DNA from 3 places in the Yersinia fenwicki genome. Region 2 is predicted to be linked to each of the others. Evidence: predicted binding sites of a transcription regulator. Region 2 holds the regulator's gene; each other region holds the start of a gene.

Region 1 (6,882 bases), 1.2 Mb from region 2:
CCCGCATAACCGGTCAATGCACCTTGTTGCCCAATCACCCTATGACAAGGCACAACAATCGATATGGGGTTTAAGCCGTTGGCCATCCCTACCGCTCTGGATGCGGTGGGGCGGTTAATACGTTTTGCTAACTCGCCATAAGTAATGGTCTCACCACAGGGGATTTTACGCAGCTGCTCCCAAACTTGACGCTGAAAATCGGTACCCGCGGTTTTAACCGGTAAATTATCAATAATGTTCAGTTCGCCGGCAAAATAGCGTTGCATGCTGTCACTCAACCCACCAGGGTTGCGCTGTTCCACCAGAGTAAAAGTATTTGCACCGTAATGATTACGTAGTAATTTCATCAGGCGTTCATAGTGATCGGTCCAATCAATGGCGCGTAGCCGGTGCTCTTCGTCTGCAATTAACAACAGTTCACCCTGAGGGGTTGCCATTCTATCAATCAAAAACGTTTCCATAGTTCTCCACGATCTTGCTGCCACTGGTTGAGCGAATTGTTTGCTTAAAAACTTTGTCGGCGATTATTACATGAAAAATAACATCAATAGATGACTAACCGAGCCGAAAAGCAAAAACCTGCTTTTATTGCGGGACTAATCGCATAAACCATGAAGTTTAGATATAAGGTCGGGGTGGGCGAAGCCAGTGTAAACCGCTAGGATAAAAGTCTGTTCTTTACGAAATTAATTCATACTAGGTATTCAATTCATGTCCAACTTCACTTTGCATCCTTTATTACGTGAAAACGAACCGCCAGCTGCGGCTATCGAACGAGCTGAGAGCCGTTCGCCTTTTATCTTATTGGCAGACCATGCTGGGCAGCGTATCCCAGCTCAACTCGGGGATTTAGAATTACCGGCAGGAGAAATTGATCGTCACATTGGTTGGGATATTGGCTCATTAGCCACCGCGCAGTTACTTAGCCAGTATTTGGATGCCACATTAATTCATCAGCGTTATTCGCGTTTAGTTATTGATTGTAACCGTACTCCCGGCATCGCCAGTTCTATTCCTGAAATATCCGAAAACACAAGGATCCCGCGTAATATCGGTGTCACGGTGGAAGAAGCTCAAGCTCGTCGGGCAGAGGTATTTCAGCCGTATCATGATTTGATTACTCAGACACTTAATCAGCGACGTGATAGTGGCCAACCTAGTGTCATTATTTCCATGCACAGTTTTACACCATCATTTAAAAATATTGATCGGCCTTGGCAAATTGGTACTTTATTTCACCGAAATCCTGAGTTTGCGTTGCAGTTAGTGTCGTTTTTACAGCAAGAAGATGCCTTAAATGTCGGGATCAATGAACCCTATGCTATGACCGATGCAACAGATTACACGTTGCCATTCCATGCTGAGCAGCGGCAGTTACCTTATGTTGGCATCGAGATTCGACAAGATCTCATTACTGATGACAGCGGACAGGAGGAATGGGCCAGACGGCTGGCGCGATTATTACCGCAAGTCTTATCTGCCTATACCCGCCATGCTTCAATCTGAAGATGTGTTGGCTACACTCAATAACCCGAATCACTTACTTATGTAAGCTCATTGGAATTAATGAGCCTCGTCCATGAGGCTCACCCTGCGGCAGTATAAATGCTGTTCAAATCGGTTCCAGAACGCTTTTTATCTCGCTTACCGCCTTCCTGCAACTCGAATTATCTAGGGTAGATAATCTTGTCACCTATTTAGCGATCCCAGAAAAGTCTGCTTTACGCCAATTATTTTGCTGGGTTTATGACTGGCCACTATTAATTAGTTATTATCAGTGGCTATAGTTATTTTTATTTAATCGTTAATTATTTATTACGCAACTTTAAGGTTAATAATCTTGTGGAACCCAAACCCGCGCGTATCTTGATCAGTGCCTGTTTGATGGGCAAACCTGTTCGTTATAACGGCAGTGCCCTGTCTGTCCATCATGAAATCATTCAGCGTTGGCAGGATGAAGGGCGGTTGGTCATTGTATGTCCAGAACTGGCTGCTGGAATGCCAGTACCTCGGCCTCCTGCTGAAATTCAGCAAGGTAATGGTGAGGCGGTATTGCAAGGTCAGGCCCGGGTGATTGAAAAATGGGGCAATGATGTCAGTCGGGAATTTCTGCAAGGGGCATACCAGACATTGGCGTTAGCCCAAAAACATCAGTGCACCTTGGCTATTCTGACTGAGGGTAGCCCGTCATGCGGCAGCAGCCGTATTTATGATGGACATTTTAATGGTACTCAACGTACAGGACAGGGCGTAACAGCGGCCTTATTGCGTCGCAACGGGATCACCGTATTCAGTCATCTTCAACTTGAGCAAGCGGATGATTTTTTGCGAAGCGATTCACAGATCCAGGTTGAAAATTAATCAAAAGTCATAAAATGCCGCTATACTGTATAAATAAACAGTACTCGTATCTTTAGTCACTTAACTTTATTGAAACCATTAAGTCGAGGTAGCGATATGGCATTTAAGATAATTGAAAAACAAGCACAACAGATTGTGAGTATCCGCGTCGTCGGGCCTTATCACGAAACTATTCCAAAAGGTTTTGACCAACTATCATTACTCTATACCCAATACCAAATTCCGGGAAAAGATTGGTTAGCGCTTTACTGGGATAATCCTGAAACCAATCCACCGGCCGAGTTGCGGGCTGATGTCTCATTATCTGTTGCGGATGATTATGTCTTGCCGGCTGAGCTCAGTGATCACCTGCAATTACACGTGATTCCCGCTGGTTTGTATGCGGTGTACCACACCCGAGTATCAGATGATGATTACGCCAAAGCTTGGGGGGAATTATATAACCAGCATCTGCCACAAAGTGGCTATCGCCCAACAGAAGGGGCGTGCTACGAGGTTTACCTCAATGACGGCAGGGCTGATGGCTATTTTGATATCGATATTTATCAATCAGTTGAGAAAGCCCAATAAAGTGAGACAAGCAGCCGGGCCTGAACAGTTCGGCTGTTTATTGCTTCAGTACATTGGCCTCTAATCGCTATTTGATTTGGCCAAGAAGATCTGGCTCAACCAGTCGCTGAATGTTCGCACCCGTGGTGACAATTGCCGATTGTGCGGATATAGGAAAGAAACTGGCATTGGGGGCGGTGCATATTCTGGCAGTATCTCAACCAGCGTTCCGGCGCATAAATCAGGTTCAACGTGATAGCGTGGTACCTGAATGATCCCAAGTCCGAGCCGGGCAGCGGCAACGAAGCTCTCTGCACCACTCACCGACAGAACTGCGGGTAATTTTACTGTTTGAATTTCAGGTGTTGGACGAGGAACTGACCGTGGCGATGAGTCTTCTTTTCTGGGTTGGGGCGCTAATGTGGTGCCGACACAAAACTCTAATGGCATCAACCCACCGGTTGCGCTGGAGCGAAACCCCACCATTTGGTGCCCGGTCAATTCAGCAAGTGAGTGTGGTGTTTCGTGTTGCTGCAAATAGTGTGGTGCGGCACAAGTCACTTGGGGCAACAGGGCTACTCGGCGCGCGACCATATCACTGTCTTGTAAATTGCCGACTCGCAATACCCCGTCAATACCCTCGCGAATCAAATCAACCAGCCTATCGCCTTCACTAATAAATAATTCGATATCGGGATATTGCATTATAAAATCAGGTAGTTGTGGTAACACGAAATGTCGAGCTAAGGTTCCATGCACATCAATTCGCAGTAAACCTCGTGGCTTGGCATTGGCAAACGCCATTTCAGCATCTTCTATATCAGCAATAATACGTAGGCAGCGCTGATAATAAGCCTCACCATCCAATGTCGGACTGACATATCGGGTTGTGCGCTGTAATAATCGGATATTCAATCGCTGCTCAAGCTGTTTAATTGCATCCGTCACAGTTGACCGTGGCAAATTCAAGTCTTGGGCTGTTTGGGTAAAACTGCGTTGTTCAACGACTCTGATAAACACACGCATTGCATCAATTCTGTCCATGCCAGTGTTCGCTTTTTTCGGATAGTGTTGGCGAATAATAGGTAATTATCCGAATTGATAACAGTGGCATTCTCTCACTAGAGATTTATGTGGGCTGGAATTTAATCATTGCCCACCACCTATATAGATGATGAAACTCGTATTCAGGAGAATATTATGACAAATACCATCCAGCAGGTTGCGATTGTTACCGGGGCATCACGGGGTATTGGCGCGGCAATTGCCGAGCGTTTGGCTCAGGAGGGCTACACCGTTTTGATCAATTACTCCCGGGCTGATGATGAAGCCGAAGCCTTGGTGCGTAAAATTCAACAAGCGGGTGGCAATGCATTGAGTGCCAAAGGCGATATTAGCGACCCCGCTGCCGTATCCCAATTATTTACTAAAGCTGAAACCGCCTTCGGTGGGGTTGATGTGTTAGTTAATAATGCCGGTATTATGTCACTCAGCACGATTGCCGATAGCGACGATGAACATTTTGACCGCCAAATTGCCATTAACCTGAAAGGGAGCTTCAACGGAATGCGAGAAGCGGCGAAACGGCTCAGAAATAGCGGCCGAATTGTTAATTTCTCAACCAGTGTCGTGGGCTTAAAGTTGGAAAAGTATGCTGTTTATGCTGCCACCAAGTCTGCGGTTGAAACGATGACGGCAATTCTGGCAAAAGAGTTGCGAGGCCGTGATATTACTGTCAATGCTGTGGCACCAGGGCCGACCGCGACTGATCTTTTCCTCAACGGAAAATCCGCTGAACTGATTGAAAAAATGGCGAAAATGGCACCATTAGAAAGATTGGGCACACCAGAGGACATTGCAGCTGCTGTGGCATTTCTGGTCGGAAAAGACGGCGGTTGGATCAATGGGCAAGTGTTGCGTGCCAACGGCGGGCTAATTTAAGACTATTGTGGGGCGTTGCGGCGGGGCCAAGGAACGCCTCTGAAAGATAAGGAATAATAATTAATTGGGGTGCCATAAATACGTGGACTGTCATAAAAGCGTCATTCGCCTGTTCTAGTATCCGTTGTAACCAATCAATACAAATTGTATTACTGTTTTACAACAAGGAACTCTACTGATGCAGAATCGCGTATCCACTTTGTCCGGCATAGCGTTATCCACCTTGATATTGAGCAGCTCTCTGTTCGCACCTAATGCTGTTGCAGCCGCTACCGGTTTATACGATCGCAGCGCCCACGGTGATATCACTCAATTTGGGGGGGCTCGTCGTTTAACAGAAGACCAAACTCAGGCTCTTCGTGACTCGCTATCCAACAAAACGGTAAAAAATGTCATTTTACTGATAGGCGATGGGATGGGTGACTCAGAGATAACCTCGGCACGTAACTATGCTATGGGCGCAGGTGGCTTCTTCAAAGGGATTGATGCATTGCCGCTGACCGGACAATACACACACTATTCATTAGATAAGAAAACACAGAAACCGGATTATGTGACTGACTCGGCCGCGTCTGCTACCGCATGGTCTTCTGGTGTGAAAACCTATAATGGCGCTTTGGGTGTCGATGTGTTCGGGAAAGATCACGTCAGCCTGCTGGAATTGGCTAAAAAAGCAGGTAAAGCTACTGGCAACGTTTCAACGGCTGAACTGCAAGATGCAACGCCTGCGGCACAATTTGCTCATGTTACTGGCCGCAAATGTTACGGTCCTGAAGAAACCAGTGAGAAGTGCAGCACTAATGCGCTGGAGAATGGTGGTCGTGGTTCCATCACTGAGCAAATGATTGAAGGGCGCGCTGATGTTACCTTGGGTGGCGGCTCAAAATCATTCAGCCAACTGGCTAAAGCGGGTGAGTGGAAAGATAAATCTTTGCGTGATCAGGCACTGGCTCGCGGTTATGTGATTGTCGAAAATCTGGATGATTTGAATGCCATCACACAAGCAAACCAACAAAAACCGCTGTTGGGGTTATTCAGTTCTGGCAACATGCCGGTGCGTTGGCAGGGGCCAAAAGCCTCTTATCACGGCAATATTGATAAACCGCCGGTGGTTTGTGAGAACAATGCTGAGCGAACTCAGAGTACGCCAACCTTGGCCGTCATGACGGAAAAGGCCATTGACCTGCTCAAAACCAACAAAAATGGCTTCTTCTTACAAGTCGAAGGGGCATCAATTGATAAACAAGACCACGCCGCTAACCCTTGTGGCCAGTTTGGCGAAACCGTTGATTTGGACGAAGCAGTGCAAAAAGCATTGGAATTTGCCCGCGCAGATGGCAACACACTAGTTATAGTGACCGCCGACCATGCTCATTCCAGCCAAATTATTGAGGCTGATGCCAAAGCTCCGGGCCTAACTCAGGCTCTAACCACCAAAGATGGCGCAATAATGGCCATCAGTTATGGTAACTCAGAAGATGATTCTCAAGGGCATACCGGTACACAATTACGCATTGCCGCTTACGGCCCACATGCTGCGAATGTTGTTGGTCTAACAGACCAAACTGATTTGTTCTTTACCATACGCGATGCCATGGCGATTAAATAAGTATCCGAAATTTTTGTTTAGAATCCCGGTGCGGTAGTGGCCGGGATTTTCCATTTCTGAACGTTGCCCGACTTTCTGCATCACTAGCGAACCTTCATTTACATCACTGCCGCTTACCAATTGTTATAATTATAACATTATACTTGCTCTGGTTAAGGCCGTAACTCGGCAAACCCTGCTTTCATTGATGCGATCATTGTCACATACATAACATTTCATCCCTGCTAATGTTATTGCAATAACATTTAATGATAAAAAAATAGCATAGAGGAATAGACAATGGATATTGCAGTCATTGGCTCGAATATGGTTGATCTGATTACTTATATTGATGACATGCCACAAGTCGGGGAAACATTAGAAGCACCAGATTTTGAAATCGGGTGCGGGGGAAAAGGAGCGAATCAAGCGGTGGCAGCTGC
Region 2 (6,882 bases):
ATAAACACTTTTCTCTTTGCTCAACTCATCAAAACTCAGGGCAATTGGCGAGCCGCTATAACGGATATGTTCGGTTTTTGCTACTTGCTGAGCACGGTGAATATGGCCCAGAGCAATATAATCTGCCGGGGGGAAAGCGTGGGCCGGGAAAGCATCCAATGTGCCGATGTAAATATCACGAACCGAGTCCGAGGTAGTGACACCCACCGTAGTTAGGTGTCCGGTAGCAATAATCGGCAAGGGCAGACCTAACTCGGTACGTAGTTCGACGGCTCGCTGATAGAGCGCCTGATAGTGAGCAGCAATGGCTTCCTGCAACGCCAGTTGCTTCTGACTACCTGATTCACCCGCCTGACTGGTGACTAGATCCCGGGGACGTAAAAAAGGGATCGCGCACAGCAGCGCTGCAGGTTGATTTTGGCGGTCTTTCAAAATAATAACCTGTTGGTCCAGATTGCTGCTGGCGCAGGAAATGACGGTGGTATTCAAATAAGAAAGCAAGCCGCGAGATTCATTTAGCGTTGATACTGAGTCATGGTTACCCCCCAGAACAACCAACCGGCAGTTCGTCGGTTGTAGTTCAACCACGAAACGGTTATATAGCTCACGTGCATAGCTGGGTGGGGAACCGGTATCAAAAATATCACCCGCCACAATCAGCGCATCTACCTGATTTTCTTTGATCTGCTCTATGAGCCAGTGCAGGAATGCCTGATGTTCAGCCGCACGGCTTTTGGTAAAGAAATGCTGGCCCAAATGCCAGTCAGAGGTATGAATAATGCGCATAAATCTCCCGCTCGGGCAGGTCGCCATTTAAAGATAATGGCGCTGATTATAAACGCTGCCTGCTGGATGTCGCGGCTAAAAAAAGGCTGTGAGGAAAATCTCCGAGACGCCTCGCAAACTTGAGTGCTACGTTTTGCATTTATCGTGAAATTTATCACTATGCTTATTGCTTGCAAGAGGGGGATGTTTTTCATAAAAATGTCACAAAACTGACGCATAATGACTTCCGAAATCAAATAGTGACCACTAACTTACTGGCAGGGTTGATGATGGCAAGACGCATACTGGTAGTTGAAGATGAAGCTCCAATCCGTGAGATGGTGTGCTTTGTGTTGGAACAGAATGGCTACCAACCGTTAGAAGCCGAGGATTACGACAGTGCAGTAACTCGTTTGTCCGAGCCTTACCCTGATTTAGTGTTGTTGGACTGGATGTTACCTGGCGGCTCGGGTATTCAGTTTATTAAACATATGAAACGTGAAGCGCTGACCCGAGATATTCCGGTGATGATGCTGACAGCGCGTGGCGAAGAAGAAGATAGAGTACGTGGTTTGGAAGTGGGTGCTGATGATTACATTACCAAGCCTTTTTCACCCAAAGAGTTGGTGGCACGTATCAAAGCGGTTATGCGCCGGATATCGCCAATGGCGGTTGAAGAAGTGATTGAAATGCAAGGGTTGAGCCTTGATCCCTCCTCGCATCGGGTTATGGCCAATGAGCAAGCGTTGGATATGGGGCCGACCGAATTTAAATTATTGCACTTTTTCATGACTCATCCAGAGCGTGTTTACAGCCGTGAACAGTTGCTTAATTATGTTTGGGGCACTAACGTTTATGTAGAAGATCGCACCGTTGATGTACATATTCGTCGGCTACGTAAGGCGCTGGAAATTGATGGCCATGACAGAATGGTACAAACTGTCCGGGGAACCGGATACCGTTTCTCAACGCGCTACTGAGTTTTCAGTGCCGGAGAATTCGTTGTGTTAGAACGTTTATCATGGAAAACGCTGGCTATAGAGCTGGCTCTTTTTTGTCTGCCCGCATTACTGTTGGGTGCCTTTGTCGGGTACCTTCCCTGGCTATTATTAGTTTCGGTTATTGCGGCGCTGGTGTGGAACTTCTATAACCAACTCAAATTATCTCACTGGCTGTGGTTAGATCGCAGTATGACGCCACCTTCAGGGCGTTGGAGTTGGGAGCCTTTATTTTACGGTTTGTACCAGATGCAACTGCGAAATCGCCGTCGGCGTCGTGAGTTGGCTACACTTATCAAACGCTTCCGCAGTGGTGCTGAGTCTTTACCTGATGCGGTGGTTATGACGACGATTGATGGCAATATTTTCTGGTGTAATGGTTTGGCTCAGCAATTACTCGGCTTCCGTTGGCCGGAGGATAACGGCCAACATATTCTCAACTTGCTGCGTTATCCCGAATTCAGTCAATATTTGCAACAGCAAGAGTTTTCCCGCCCATTGACCCTGCAACTCAATAATGGTTATTACGTTGAGTTCCGGGTGATGCCTTATTCAGAAGGGCAATTGCTTATGGTGGCTCGTGATGTTACCCAAATGCGTCAGTTGGAAGGGGCGCGGCGTAATTTCTTTGCCAATGTGAGCCACGAACTGCGCACTCCCTTAACGGTGTTACAGGGATATCTGGAAATGATGCACGACCAAGAGTTGGTCGGGCCATTACGAGATAAAGCGCTAGGGACGATGCAAGAACAGACCAAGCGAATGGATGGGCTGGTAAAACAATTATTGACGCTATCGCGAATCGAAGCTGCACCCAATGTGGATATGAATGAGCAGGTCGATATTCCGCGCATGCTGAAAATGCTGCAACACGAAGTGCAAGCGCTGAGTAATGGGCGTCATGAGATCACCTTCCGAATTAACGACCAATTGACGGTATTTGGTAACGAAGATCAACTGCGCAGTGCGGTTTCCAATCTGGTTTATAATGCAGTCAATCACACCCCTGATGGCACCCAAATTGAGGTGTGCTGGCAGCGAACACCACAAGGTGCACAATTTCAGGTGAGTGACAATGGGCCGGGTATTGGCCCTGAACATGTGCCACGTCTTACGGAACGCTTCTACCGAGTGGATAAGGCCCGCTCAAGGCAAACTGGGGGGAGTGGCTTGGGGCTGGCAATTGTGAAACATGCTTTGAGCCATCACGATGCGCGTTTGGATGTGATGAGTGAAATCGGCCTGGGGACGAGATTTATCTTTACCTTGCCTAATCGGTTGATTGTTCCAACGGTTTTAACCGAGAATGCAGTCAAATCCTAAGACTGTATGGATATCAAACTGATGAGATGGGGAAAACTGGCGCTGTTGTATGCTCTGCTAGGGTTTAGTTGCGGCGTCCTGGCACTCCCTGTTGCGGTATCGACTGCTACAGTGGTTGATGCGTTAAAGCCAGATACTCTGTCTGGTAATCTTTCCAGTGTCGGTTCTGACACCCTAGCTAACTTGATGTCTTTATGGGCTGATGATTTCAATCATCATTATCCCGGCGTTAATTTGCAAATACAGGCGGCAGGTTCCTCGACAGCTCCAGCGGCGCTCGCTGCAGGGGCCGCGCAACTCGGCCCGATGAGCCGGCCAATGAAAGCGGCTGAAATCACGGCATTTACTGAGCGTTATGGCTATCCACCACTTGCTGTCCCCGTCGCAGTGGATGCATTGGTAGTTTTTGTTCATCAGGATAATCCACTGGATAAACTAACCTTATCTCAGCTTGATGCTGTATTTTCACAAAATCGCCGTTGTGGGGAATCCCACCGCATCCAACGTTTTGGCGAACTTGGGCTAAAAGGGCGCTGGGCCGAGCGCTCGATACAACGCTATAGCCGAAATTCAGCCTCCGGCACCTATGGTTTTTTCAAACAGTTGATACTGTGTGGTGGTGATTTTTCAAATAATATCAATGAATTGCCTGGTTCTGCTTCCGTTGTGCAAGCTGTCGCGGGTTCGCTCAATGGTATGGGGTACGCCAGCATTGGTTTTCGAAACAGTGGTGTTAAGCCATTGTCCTTGTCAGCGAACGGCCAGGATTATGTGATGCCAACGGCTGAGAATGTTAAAGATGGCCGCTACCCTCTATCTCGCTATCTGTATATTTATATCAATAAAGCACCGGGCAAGCCGTTGGAGCCGTTGACTGCGGCCTTTCTTGAGCGCGTTTTGTCACCAGAAGGGCAAAAGCGCGTGACTCATGACGGCTATTTACCTTTACCCCCAGAGATCCTGAATCACACACGGAAAGAGTTGGGATTTGCCTATTAATTTGGCGAATTATTAGAGTGTATCTGCCGTAATCTGTTAACAGTTGGATATAAATGATACAAATCATATGATGTGTATTTATCAAAAACTGGCATGATCATCTGCTTTTGTAATATTATATGGATGAAGACTCTGCTTTTATGATCCCGACTTGCCTTTCTTCGCTATAAACGGTCTACTTACCGCCGTTGTTGGCCTATTCCACCTGCAAATAACTTCAAAAACACTGCATACTGACGAAATAGATTGCTTATTAACCGCCGGAGTTTGCGTTTATCAGAGCTTTGTATCGTTTCGATCACGTCGGAAAGCCACAACTTAGGACTTTTTCTTTTGATCATTTAACTAGGCAACGCACATCACTATGAGTCATCGTTTATCGTCTAAAGATATTATGGCATTGGGCTTTATGACCTTTGCTTTATTCGTTGGGGCCGGCAATATCATCTTCCCGCCTATGGTTGGTTTGCAATCGGGTGAACATGTGTGGTGGGCCGCTTTGGGCTTCCTGATTACCGCCGTTGGATTACCAGTCATTACTGTTATTGCACTGGCTAGAGTGGGCGGCGGTATTGATGCTCTGAGTACTCCAATTGGTCGCGGTGCTGGTTTGGTACTGGCAACTGTTTGTTATCTGGCTGTTGGTCCTCTATTTGCCACCCCGCGTACTGCCACAGTTTCCTTTGAAGTCGGTATTGCGCCTTTAACGGGTGATGGCCCATTGCCACTGTTTATTTACAGTGTGGTTTACTTTGCGCTGGTTATCGGGATTTCCCTGTATCCGGGGCGTTTACTTGACACAGTAGGGCACATTCTCGCGCCACTGAAAATTTTAGCACTGGCTGTTTTGGGTATCGCTGCTTTGATTTGGCCTGCTGGCCCGCTGATTCCGGCCACTGATGCATATCAGAATGCCGCATTTTCTTCTGGTTTCGTCAATGGCTATCTAACCATGGATACCTTAGGCGCTTTGGTGTTCGGTATCGTCATCGTCAATGCAGCGCGTTCACGTGGTGTGGTTTCTGCTGGATTGCTGACGCGCTATACCATTTGGGCAGGTTTGATTGCCGGTATCGGTTTGACGCTGGTTTATCTGAGCTTGTTTAAGTTGGGTTCAAGCAGCGGTAGTTTGGTGCCTGATGCGCAAAATGGTGCAGTGGTCTTACATGCCTATGTTCAGCACACCTTTGGTGGTTTAGGCAGCGTGTTCCTGGCTGCATTGATTTTCATCGCCTGTATGGTGACTGCGGTAGGCCTGACCTGTGCCTGCGCTGAATTCTTTGCCCAGTATTTGCCGCTGTCATACCGTGCACTGGTATTTATCCTCGGTATCTTCTCAATGATGGTATCGAATTTGGGGCTGAGCCATCTTATTCAGATTTCCATCCCGGTGCTGACGGCAATTTACCCGCCATGCATTGTGTTGGTGCTGATGAGTTTCACTTTGCGTTGGTGGCACCATGCTCCACGTATCGTGGCTCCAGTTATGTTGATCAGCTTATTGTTCGGTATCCTTGATGCGGTAAAGGCCTCGACCTTTGCACAATATCTGCCGGAATGGACTCAACATCTGCCATTGGCTGAGCAAGGCCTGGCATGGTTATCTCCATCCCTACTGGTATTCGTTGTCGTGGGGTTGTACGATCGCCTGTGCTGTCGTCAGGTCGTTGCCGCTAAGCAATAACTGCACAGTTATCGAGTATTTTTAGCCACGGCTCATCCCCGTGGCTTTTTGCTGAAAAAAGACGGGATAAAGTTCATGGAATTACCAGTCAAAAATAAGCTGAAACGCGGCCTGACGACACGCCATATCCGCTTTATGGCATTGGGGTCAGCAATAGGTACCGGCTTATTCTATGGTTCGGCTGATGCAATAAGAATGGCGGGGCCAAGCGTATTATTGGCGTACCTGATTGGTGGCGTAGTGGCATTTATCATCATGCGCGCCTTAGGTGAGATGTCAGTCAATAACCCACAAGCCAGCTCTTTTTCTCGTTATGCGCAAGATTACCTTGGGCCAATGGCGGGCTATATCACTGGCTGGACTTATTGCTTTGAGATTCTGATTGTTGCTATTGCCGATGTGACCGCGTTTGGTATCTATATGGGGGTCTGGTTCCCAGACGTGCCGCATTGGATATGGGTATTGAGTGTTGTCCTTATCATTGGTGCAGTCAATATGATGAGTGTTAAGGTGTTCGGCGAGCTGGAGTTCTGGTTCTCATTCTTCAAAGTTGCCACCATCATCGTCATGATCCTGGCCGGTATTGGTATCATTGTCTGGGGTATCGGTAACGGTGGGCAGCCGACCGGTATTCATAATTTATGGACAAACGGCGGCTTCTTCAGTAACGGTTTTGTTGGCATGATCCTGTCACTGCAACTGGTAATGTTTGCTTACGGTGGGATTGAGATTATCGGGATTACTGCCGGTGAAGCCGAAGATCCGAAAAAGTCTATTCCGAAAGCCATCAACTCAGTGCCGTGGCGTATCCTGATGTTCTATGTCGGTACCCTGTTTGTCATCATGTCTATTTACCCATGGAACCAAGTAGGCACTAACGGTAGCCCATTTGTGCTGACCTTCCAGCATATGGGGATTACTGTTGCTGCGGGAATTCTGAACTTTGTGGTTATCACCGCATCATTATCAGCCATTAACAGTGATGTGTTCGGTGTCGGCCGTATGCTTAACGGGATGGCGGAGCAGGGCCATGCGCCAAAAGCCTTTGCTGCCATTTCTAAACGCGGCGTGCCGTGGGTGACGGTGTTGGTGATGATGGGAGCTATGCTGACG
Region 3 (6,882 bases), 1.5 Mb from region 2:
TAAGCGTATTGGTTAGTGCCGGTATCTTTATGGGCGAGTTCTATCTTACTCTTGCCCTATTGTGGGTTATTTTGATTGGTTGCTCTGCTCTGCTAATTGGCCGTTGTATTTTCCGGTTAGTCAGAAGTATCAGCGAGCCTGCGCTACTTGCCTTTACTACTTCAAGCTCTGAAGCCGCCTTCCCCGGCACGTTAGAAAAACTGGAAGAGTTCGGCGTTTCTAACAAAATTGCCAGTTTTGTTCTCCCTATCGGTTACTCATTCAACCTGGTAGGCTCGATGGCATATTGCTCATTTGCAGTCATATTTATTGCTCAGGCATGTAATATTCATCTGAGCATGGGCGAGCAAATCACCATGTTGTTAATTCTGATGCTGACCTCTAAAGGCATGGCGGGCGTGCCGCGCGCGTCATTAGTGGTTATCGCAGCCACTCTCAGCCAATTTAATATCCCGGAAGCTGGCTTGATTCTATTAATGGGTGTTGATCCCTTCCTCGATATGGGTCGTTCAGCCACTAACGTGATGAGTAATGCGGTTGGTGCAGCACTGGTTGGGCGTTGGGAAGGTGAACATTATGGTGACGGTTGCCGTGGTGTGGCGAAAATAGGTACCGAAACGGTAGTCATCCAAGAAGCCGTCGCCGTTCAAGAGAGTTTCACTCTTGAGGCGCAAGCTAAATAACGCCACCTAAGCCTTTACGCCACATCAGGGAAACAAAACCCCAGGCTTATATAAGCCTGGGGTCGATAACTGAGTAATAAATACCATTATCTCTGTTTGGCCGCCAGTGCCTGCGCACAGGCCCAGGCAGAGCTCCAGGCCCATTGGAAGTTATAGCCCCCTAACCAACCAGTGACATCAACCACTTCACCAATAAAGTACAACCCAGGCACTTTATGAGCTTCCATGGTTTTGGAGGAGAGCTCTTGGGTATCGACGCCACCAATCGTGACCTCAGCAGTACGATAGCCTTCTGTTCCATTAGGTTGTACCCGCCACTGTTGCAGGTTTGCCACCAACGCAGCCTGTTGCGGCACATTTAGCTGCTTCAAAGTGACATCCGGCAGTTGCTCCAGCGTCTGTAGACATTCCACCAACCGCTTAGGTAACAGTTGAGCCAGCGTGTTCTTCAACGTTTGATTAGGATGAGCTTGCCGCTCATTGTCCAGAAATACATCTAAATCAGTGTCGGGAAGTAAGTTAATGCTCACATACTCGCCAGCCTGCCAATAGCTTGATAGTTGTAAAATTGCAGGGCCAGAAAGACCACGATGGGTAAATAAAATACTCTCACGGAAACTGACACCATTCTCTGCCGTCACCACCGCTGGGACTGAAACACCAGAGAGTGTTTGCAGATGATCTAACAAAGGCTTGTGCAGAGTAAAGGGAACCAAAGCGGCGCGAGTCGGTAATACTTTCAAACCAAACTGTTCTGCCAACTTATAACCGAAGGGAGAGGCTCCCAATCCCGGCATAGATAATCCACCTGAAGCCACCACAAGTGAGTGAGCGCTCACTTTAATATCATTAACCTGCAACACGAAACCCGTCTCGGTTTTTACCACTGACAGCACATCGCTGCGTAATCGAATCGTGACTTGCCCCAATTCGCACTCTTTCAGTAAAAGCTCAACCACTTGTTGGGCTGAATCATCACAAAACAGTTGCCCTAGCGTTTTTTCATGCCAGGCGATGTTATAGCGATTCATCAGATCAATGAAATCCCATTGGGTGTAACGTGCTAAAGCAGATTTACAGAAATGAGAATTTTGTGAGAGGTAAGCTGCGGGTTCGACAAACATATTAGTGAAGTTACAGCGACCACCACCGGACATCAATATCTTGCGTCCAGCCTTTTTGCCATTATCCACCAAGAGTACCCGGCACCCCGCTTGCCCAGCTTGAGCTGCACAAAACAGGCCCGCAGCACCTGCGCCTATCACTACCACATCAAACTGTTCCACACTGGGCCTCACTGAGTAAAATCATCATCACTGCAAAAGTGTCCGTTTTTTCGCCAAACTGCATACTATTCGTTCATTCAACCGACAAATTAGCGGCGGGAGATTGTAAGTCGCCCACTCTCAGGAAGCTAGAGTAAGAAAATGTCTCATAGAGTAAAACTAAGTAACCTGCTGATATACCATATATATATTGTTAAAAATGGCGAATTCATCCGCGGTCATGTCAAAAAAAGGTCATATTTTCCTTTTCCCCACACCCCATTGTCACTGATAATGCGCCGCGTTCATGTCCACAAACTGGCGTAACGCTTATGCTACATCTTTTCGCTGGCCTGGATTTCCATACCGGCCTAATGTTAGTTCTTGCTTTGTTGTTTGTGCTGTTTTACGAAGCCATCAATGGTTTTCATGACACAGCCAATGCGGTTGCAACCGTAATATATACCCGCGCCATGCGTTCACAGGTGGCTGTCGTGATGGCAGGGGTGTTTAATTTCCTCGGCGTGATGCTGGGTGGTTTGAGCGTGGCTTATGCCATTGTTCACTTACTGCCTACTGATCTGCTGTTAAATGTCAGTTCGGCACATGGGTTGGCGATGGTCTTCTCTATGCTGCTGGCGGCGATCATCTGGAATTTGGGCACGTGGTATTTCGGTATCCCAGCCTCCAGTTCGCATACGCTGATTGGTGCAATCATCGGTATTGGTTTAACCAATGCATTAATGACCAGTACATCTGTGGTAGATGCACTGAACGTTCCTAAGATGATTCAAATCTTCCTGTCTTTAATCTTATCCCCGATTGTGGGTCTGGTTATTGCTGGTTTGATGGTGTTCCTGTTACGTCGTTACTGGAACGGGACTAAGAAGCAGCAACGTATTCACCTGACCCCCGCGGAACGTGAAAAGAAAGACGGTAAACGTAAACCGCCATTCTGGACCCGCACTGCCCTGATCCTCTCGGCTATTGGCGTGAGTTTCTCTCATGGCGCTAACGATGGTCAGAAAGGGATTGGCTTGATCATGCTGGTATTAATCGGCGTAGCTCCGGCTGGGTTTGTCGTGAATATGAATGCAACAGGCTATGATATTGCCCGCACCCGCGATGCAGTGACTCATCTGCAACAATATTATCAACAGCATGTTGAAGCATTGCCTCATGCTATCGCACTGAAGCCACTGGTACCGACACCAGATACATTGCCAAACACCCCAGAACAGTTCCACTGTGATAGTTCACGCGCCATGATAGCGATTGATCATGCACAGACGCTGTTAGCAAATCTGCAAAGCTATGACGACCTGACGGTCGATCAACGTAGCCATATGCGCCGCTTGCTGATGTGTGTTGCTGAGACCGCTGGGGCCGTTGCCAAACTGCCAGAAACCAGTGCTCAAGACCGCCGTTTCCTCAATAATCTGCGCACAGATTTGTTAGAAACCGTGGAATACGCACCAACCTGGATTATCGTTGCCGTCGCTCTGGCCCTGTCTTTGGGTACCATGGTTGGCTGGAAACGTGTTGCAGTCACTATCGGTGAGAAAATCGGTAAGAAAGGCATGACCTACGCACAAGGGGTTTCTGCTCAGATGACTGCGGCGGTCTCCATTGGTATTGCCAGTTACACCGGTATGCCAGTATCGACAACTCAAGTGCTCTCATCAGCGGTTGCCGGCACCATGTTGGTGGATGGCGGTGGTGTGCAGAGTAAGACGGTGAAGAATATTATGTTGGCGTGGGTCTTAACCTTGCCAATCTCAATTCTTCTTTCCGGCGGGTTATACTGGATAGCGTTGAAATTTATTTAAATCCAGCGAAACAGTTATACTCGCATTGAGAAAACTCGAATTTGAGATAAATAAAAGGCGGCCTTATCGGTCGCCTTTTTACGTATTGTTATGCCAAAAATTCATACTAATACCACAATATTAAGCCCAGCAGACTAACCATAACCAAACCACATAATGCGCTAGTCAGGATAAACTGCCCACGTAGCCTCTCACAACGGCGAATAAATTCCGGGTCATGATGATCAAGATAACGTTGAGCAAAGATATAACCGACTAATCTAATCTGTTTGCTCGGCTGACCGTGAGAGGTGAAAAATCCACCACCATCAACGTATTGATACAGCAACGGGTCGCAACCACGTAATACCACTAACAAAGCACGCAATGATGAATAATAACGCGCCATATTAATTACACATACCACACACAAAGCCCAAAAAAGCGCGACGGTACTGATCATAATCATCCTCCCAGCGATATCACACGCACCAAGTCCATTCCCCTGAACCCTTGCGCTATCGCTCACTCTAGCCGATACAAACACCCCCAGGGCCTCAAAAGTCACCCCCTATTGTTCGCTCACTGATTGTGACTCGATATGATATCCACTCGACACACTATCTGAACGTGTTGGACTCCCTTTATGAGTGTAGGAAATGAAATGAGAAATAGCCTGATAATCTCTAAATTAAGCTAAATTGGGTGGTTACTAAGTATCGATTAGTATTAACTTATAACGAACTTTGCTCATTATAAAATACTGGTTCCACCCGAAAATACTGTCTAAATATTAATCTTTCTTAACTGATTTATGTAAATCAAGCGGCTATTATTTTTAGGTTATATTTACATCACAAATATAAAATTACGCACATCATGCTATCTGAACAGCGCTATACTTAGGGTAATGATCTGCTTTAAATTCAATCAGTGCGACGATATGTTATGGCCAAGCGCGGTAGAGTTTGGTCAGTTTTTGGTGTAAAAAGACAGACGCTGACTTTAGTGATCATCATCAAAACAGTGTGTTGTGATCCATGAAACACTTCGGTTAAGGGTCATAATGGTACTATGTAGATATCGTGTTAGCACCCGTTCAAAAGGTTGAATGTTTGCTTACCCATTAATTAACATTATGGAAGGAGTTTACTTATGGCTTACAAACACATTCTGATTGCGGTTGACCTATCTCCGGAAAGTAAGGTGTTGGTGGAAAAAGCGGTCTCAATGGCTAGACCGTACAATGCCAAAGTTTCCCTGATCCATGTCGATGTAAACTACTCAGATCTCTATACCGGCCTGATCGACGTTAATCTTGGCGATATGCAGAAACGCATTTCTGAAGAAACACACAATGCGTTGACCGAGCTTTCTCAAAACGCAGGCTATCCAATTGAACAAACACTGAGCGGTAGTGGCGATTTGGGTCAGGTACTGGTTGATGCCATTAAGAAATACGATATGGACTTGGTATTATGTGGCCATCACCAGGATTTCTGGAGCAAGTTGATGTCTTCAGCACGCCAACTGATCAACACCGTACATGTCGATATGCTCATCGTACCACTGCGCGATGATGAAAATGGTGAAGATGATTAAGCTACATAAGCTACATTAACTTAGCATCATCACCTCTCACGCCCGCCTTTAGCGGGCGTTTTTTTATGCTGAACCCCGCCCCAACCCTATATTTCCTCACATTAATAACCCTGCTAAGTTTTTATCAAAATCCCTTGCGGCATGAATATAAACCAGTGATATAGTCGAAGATGCACAACATCGTCTCCTCACTATTTTGGATAATAATAATAGGCCGCAAAAATCTGTCAGGAGAGTCTTAATTGGTACAAGGAATTATTAGTGATGAATGCTTTAACCTCTCTGGAGTCATTTTTAGAATCTTTACAACAACGTGATGCCAATCAACCGGAATACCTCCAAGCCGTACGTGAAGTTTTCACGTCACTGTGGCCTTTTCTGGAGCAAAACCCTCATTACCGAGAACAAAGCCTACTGGAACGTTTAGTCGAACCGGAACGCGTCATCCAATTCCGCGTTGCATGGACTGACGATCAAGGAAAAGTACAGGTCAACCGTGCATGGCGTGTTCAGTTTAACTCTGCGATTGGCCCCTATAAGGGCGGGATGCGCTTCCATCCATCAGTAAACTTATCCATCCTTAAGTTCTTGGGTTTTGAACAGACCTTTAAAAATGCCCTGACAACACTGCCAATGGGCGGGGGCAAAGGCGGTTCTGATTTTAATCCGAAAGGGAAAAGTCAGGCAGAAGTCATGCGTTTTTGCCAGGCACTGATGACCGAGCTTTATCGTCATCTGGGCCCGGATACTGATGTTCCTGCGGGTGACATTGGTGTAGGTGGCCGCGAAGTCGCCTTTATGTCCGGCATGATGAAGAAACTATCCAATAACACCGCCTGTGTTTTCACCGGCAAAGGGCTTTCTTTCGGCGGCAGTCTTATTCGCCCAGAAGCTACCGGTTACGGCTTAGTTTATTTCACCGATGCTATGCTCAAGCGCCACGGTTTAGGTTTTGAAGGGAGAAGAGTCTCTGTTTCTGGCGCAGGTAACGTGGCTCAATATACTATCGAAAAAGCTATGGAGCTGGGCGCTCGAGTCATTACCGCCTCTGACTCCTGTGGTACTGTGGTTGATGAGGAAGGCTTTACGCCGGAAAAATTGGCCCATTTGGCCGAGATTAAAAACAAACGTTACGGCAGCATCGAAGATTATGCCCGTGAACGTAATCTGGTTTATTTAGCAGGCCAGCAGCCGTGGAATGTCCCGGTTGATATCGCCTTGCCTTGCGCAACACAAAACGAGCTGGATTTACCTGCCGCCCGTCAGCTCATTGCTAATGGGGTTAAAGCCGTTGCCGAAGGCGCTAATATGCCAACGACCATTCAGGCAACCGATGCTTTCCTCGATGCTGGTGTTTTGTTTGCGCCGGGTAAAGCTGCCAATGCCGGTGGCGTTGCAACCTCTGGCCTGGAAATGGCACAGAATGCGGCTCGCCTGAGCTGGAAATCAGAGAAAGTTGATGTCCGCTTACACCACATCATGCTGGATATTCACCAATCTTGTGTCGAATATGGCGGTGAAGGT

The links. Region 2 encodes PhoB, which activates phosphate uptake and scavenging genes when phosphate is short. Its sites were predicted from a motif close to CTGTCATAAAACTGNCNNAT; they were not measured.
Positions count from the first base shown of each region.
Region 1: a site for PhoB is predicted at 4,939-4,958, ahead of phoA (alkaline phosphatase). Genes of this name have one in related genera too.
Region 3: a site for PhoB is predicted at 2,190-2,209, ahead of pitA (inorganic phosphate transporter PitA). Genes of this name have one in related genera too.

Region 1 is NZ_CP170755.1:2,240,440-2,247,321, reverse strand. Features, by position in the region: gene ogt (methylated-DNA--[protein]-cysteine S-methyltransferase) at 1-461, opposite strand, end outside; gene ACF3VQ_RS10350 (N-formylglutamate amidohydrolase) at 712-1,506, shown strand; gene ACF3VQ_RS10345 (DUF523 domain-containing protein) at 1,843-2,361, shown strand; gene sbmC (DNA gyrase inhibitor SbmC) at 2,458-2,931, shown strand; gene ACF3VQ_RS10335 (LysR family transcriptional regulator) at 2,992-3,954, opposite strand; gene ACF3VQ_RS10330 (SDR family oxidoreductase) at 4,111-4,851, shown strand; gene phoA (alkaline phosphatase) at 5,030-6,460, shown strand; gene rbsK (ribokinase) at 6,740-6,882, shown strand, end outside.
Region 2 is NZ_CP170755.1:3,399,820-3,406,701, reverse strand. Features, by position in the region: gene sbcD (exonuclease subunit SbcD) at 1-786, opposite strand, end outside; gene phoB (phosphate response regulator transcription factor PhoB) at 1,056-1,745, shown strand; gene phoR (phosphate regulon sensor histidine kinase PhoR) at 1,770-3,086, shown strand; gene ACF3VQ_RS15565 (PstS family phosphate ABC transporter substrate-binding protein) at 3,108-4,085, shown strand; gene brnQ (branched-chain amino acid transport system II carrier protein) at 4,450-5,769, shown strand; gene proY (proline-specific permease ProY) at 5,845-6,882, shown strand, end outside.
Region 3 is NZ_CP170755.1:150,184-157,065, reverse strand. Features, by position in the region: gene ACF3VQ_RS00635 (dicarboxylate/amino acid:cation symporter) at 1-683, shown strand, start outside; gene ACF3VQ_RS00630 (NAD(P)/FAD-dependent oxidoreductase) at 770-1,969, opposite strand; gene pitA (inorganic phosphate transporter PitA) at 2,281-3,777, shown strand; gene uspB (universal stress protein UspB) at 3,884-4,219, opposite strand; gene uspA (universal stress protein UspA) at 4,912-5,358, shown strand; gene gdhA (NADP-specific glutamate dehydrogenase) at 5,623-6,882, shown strand, end outside.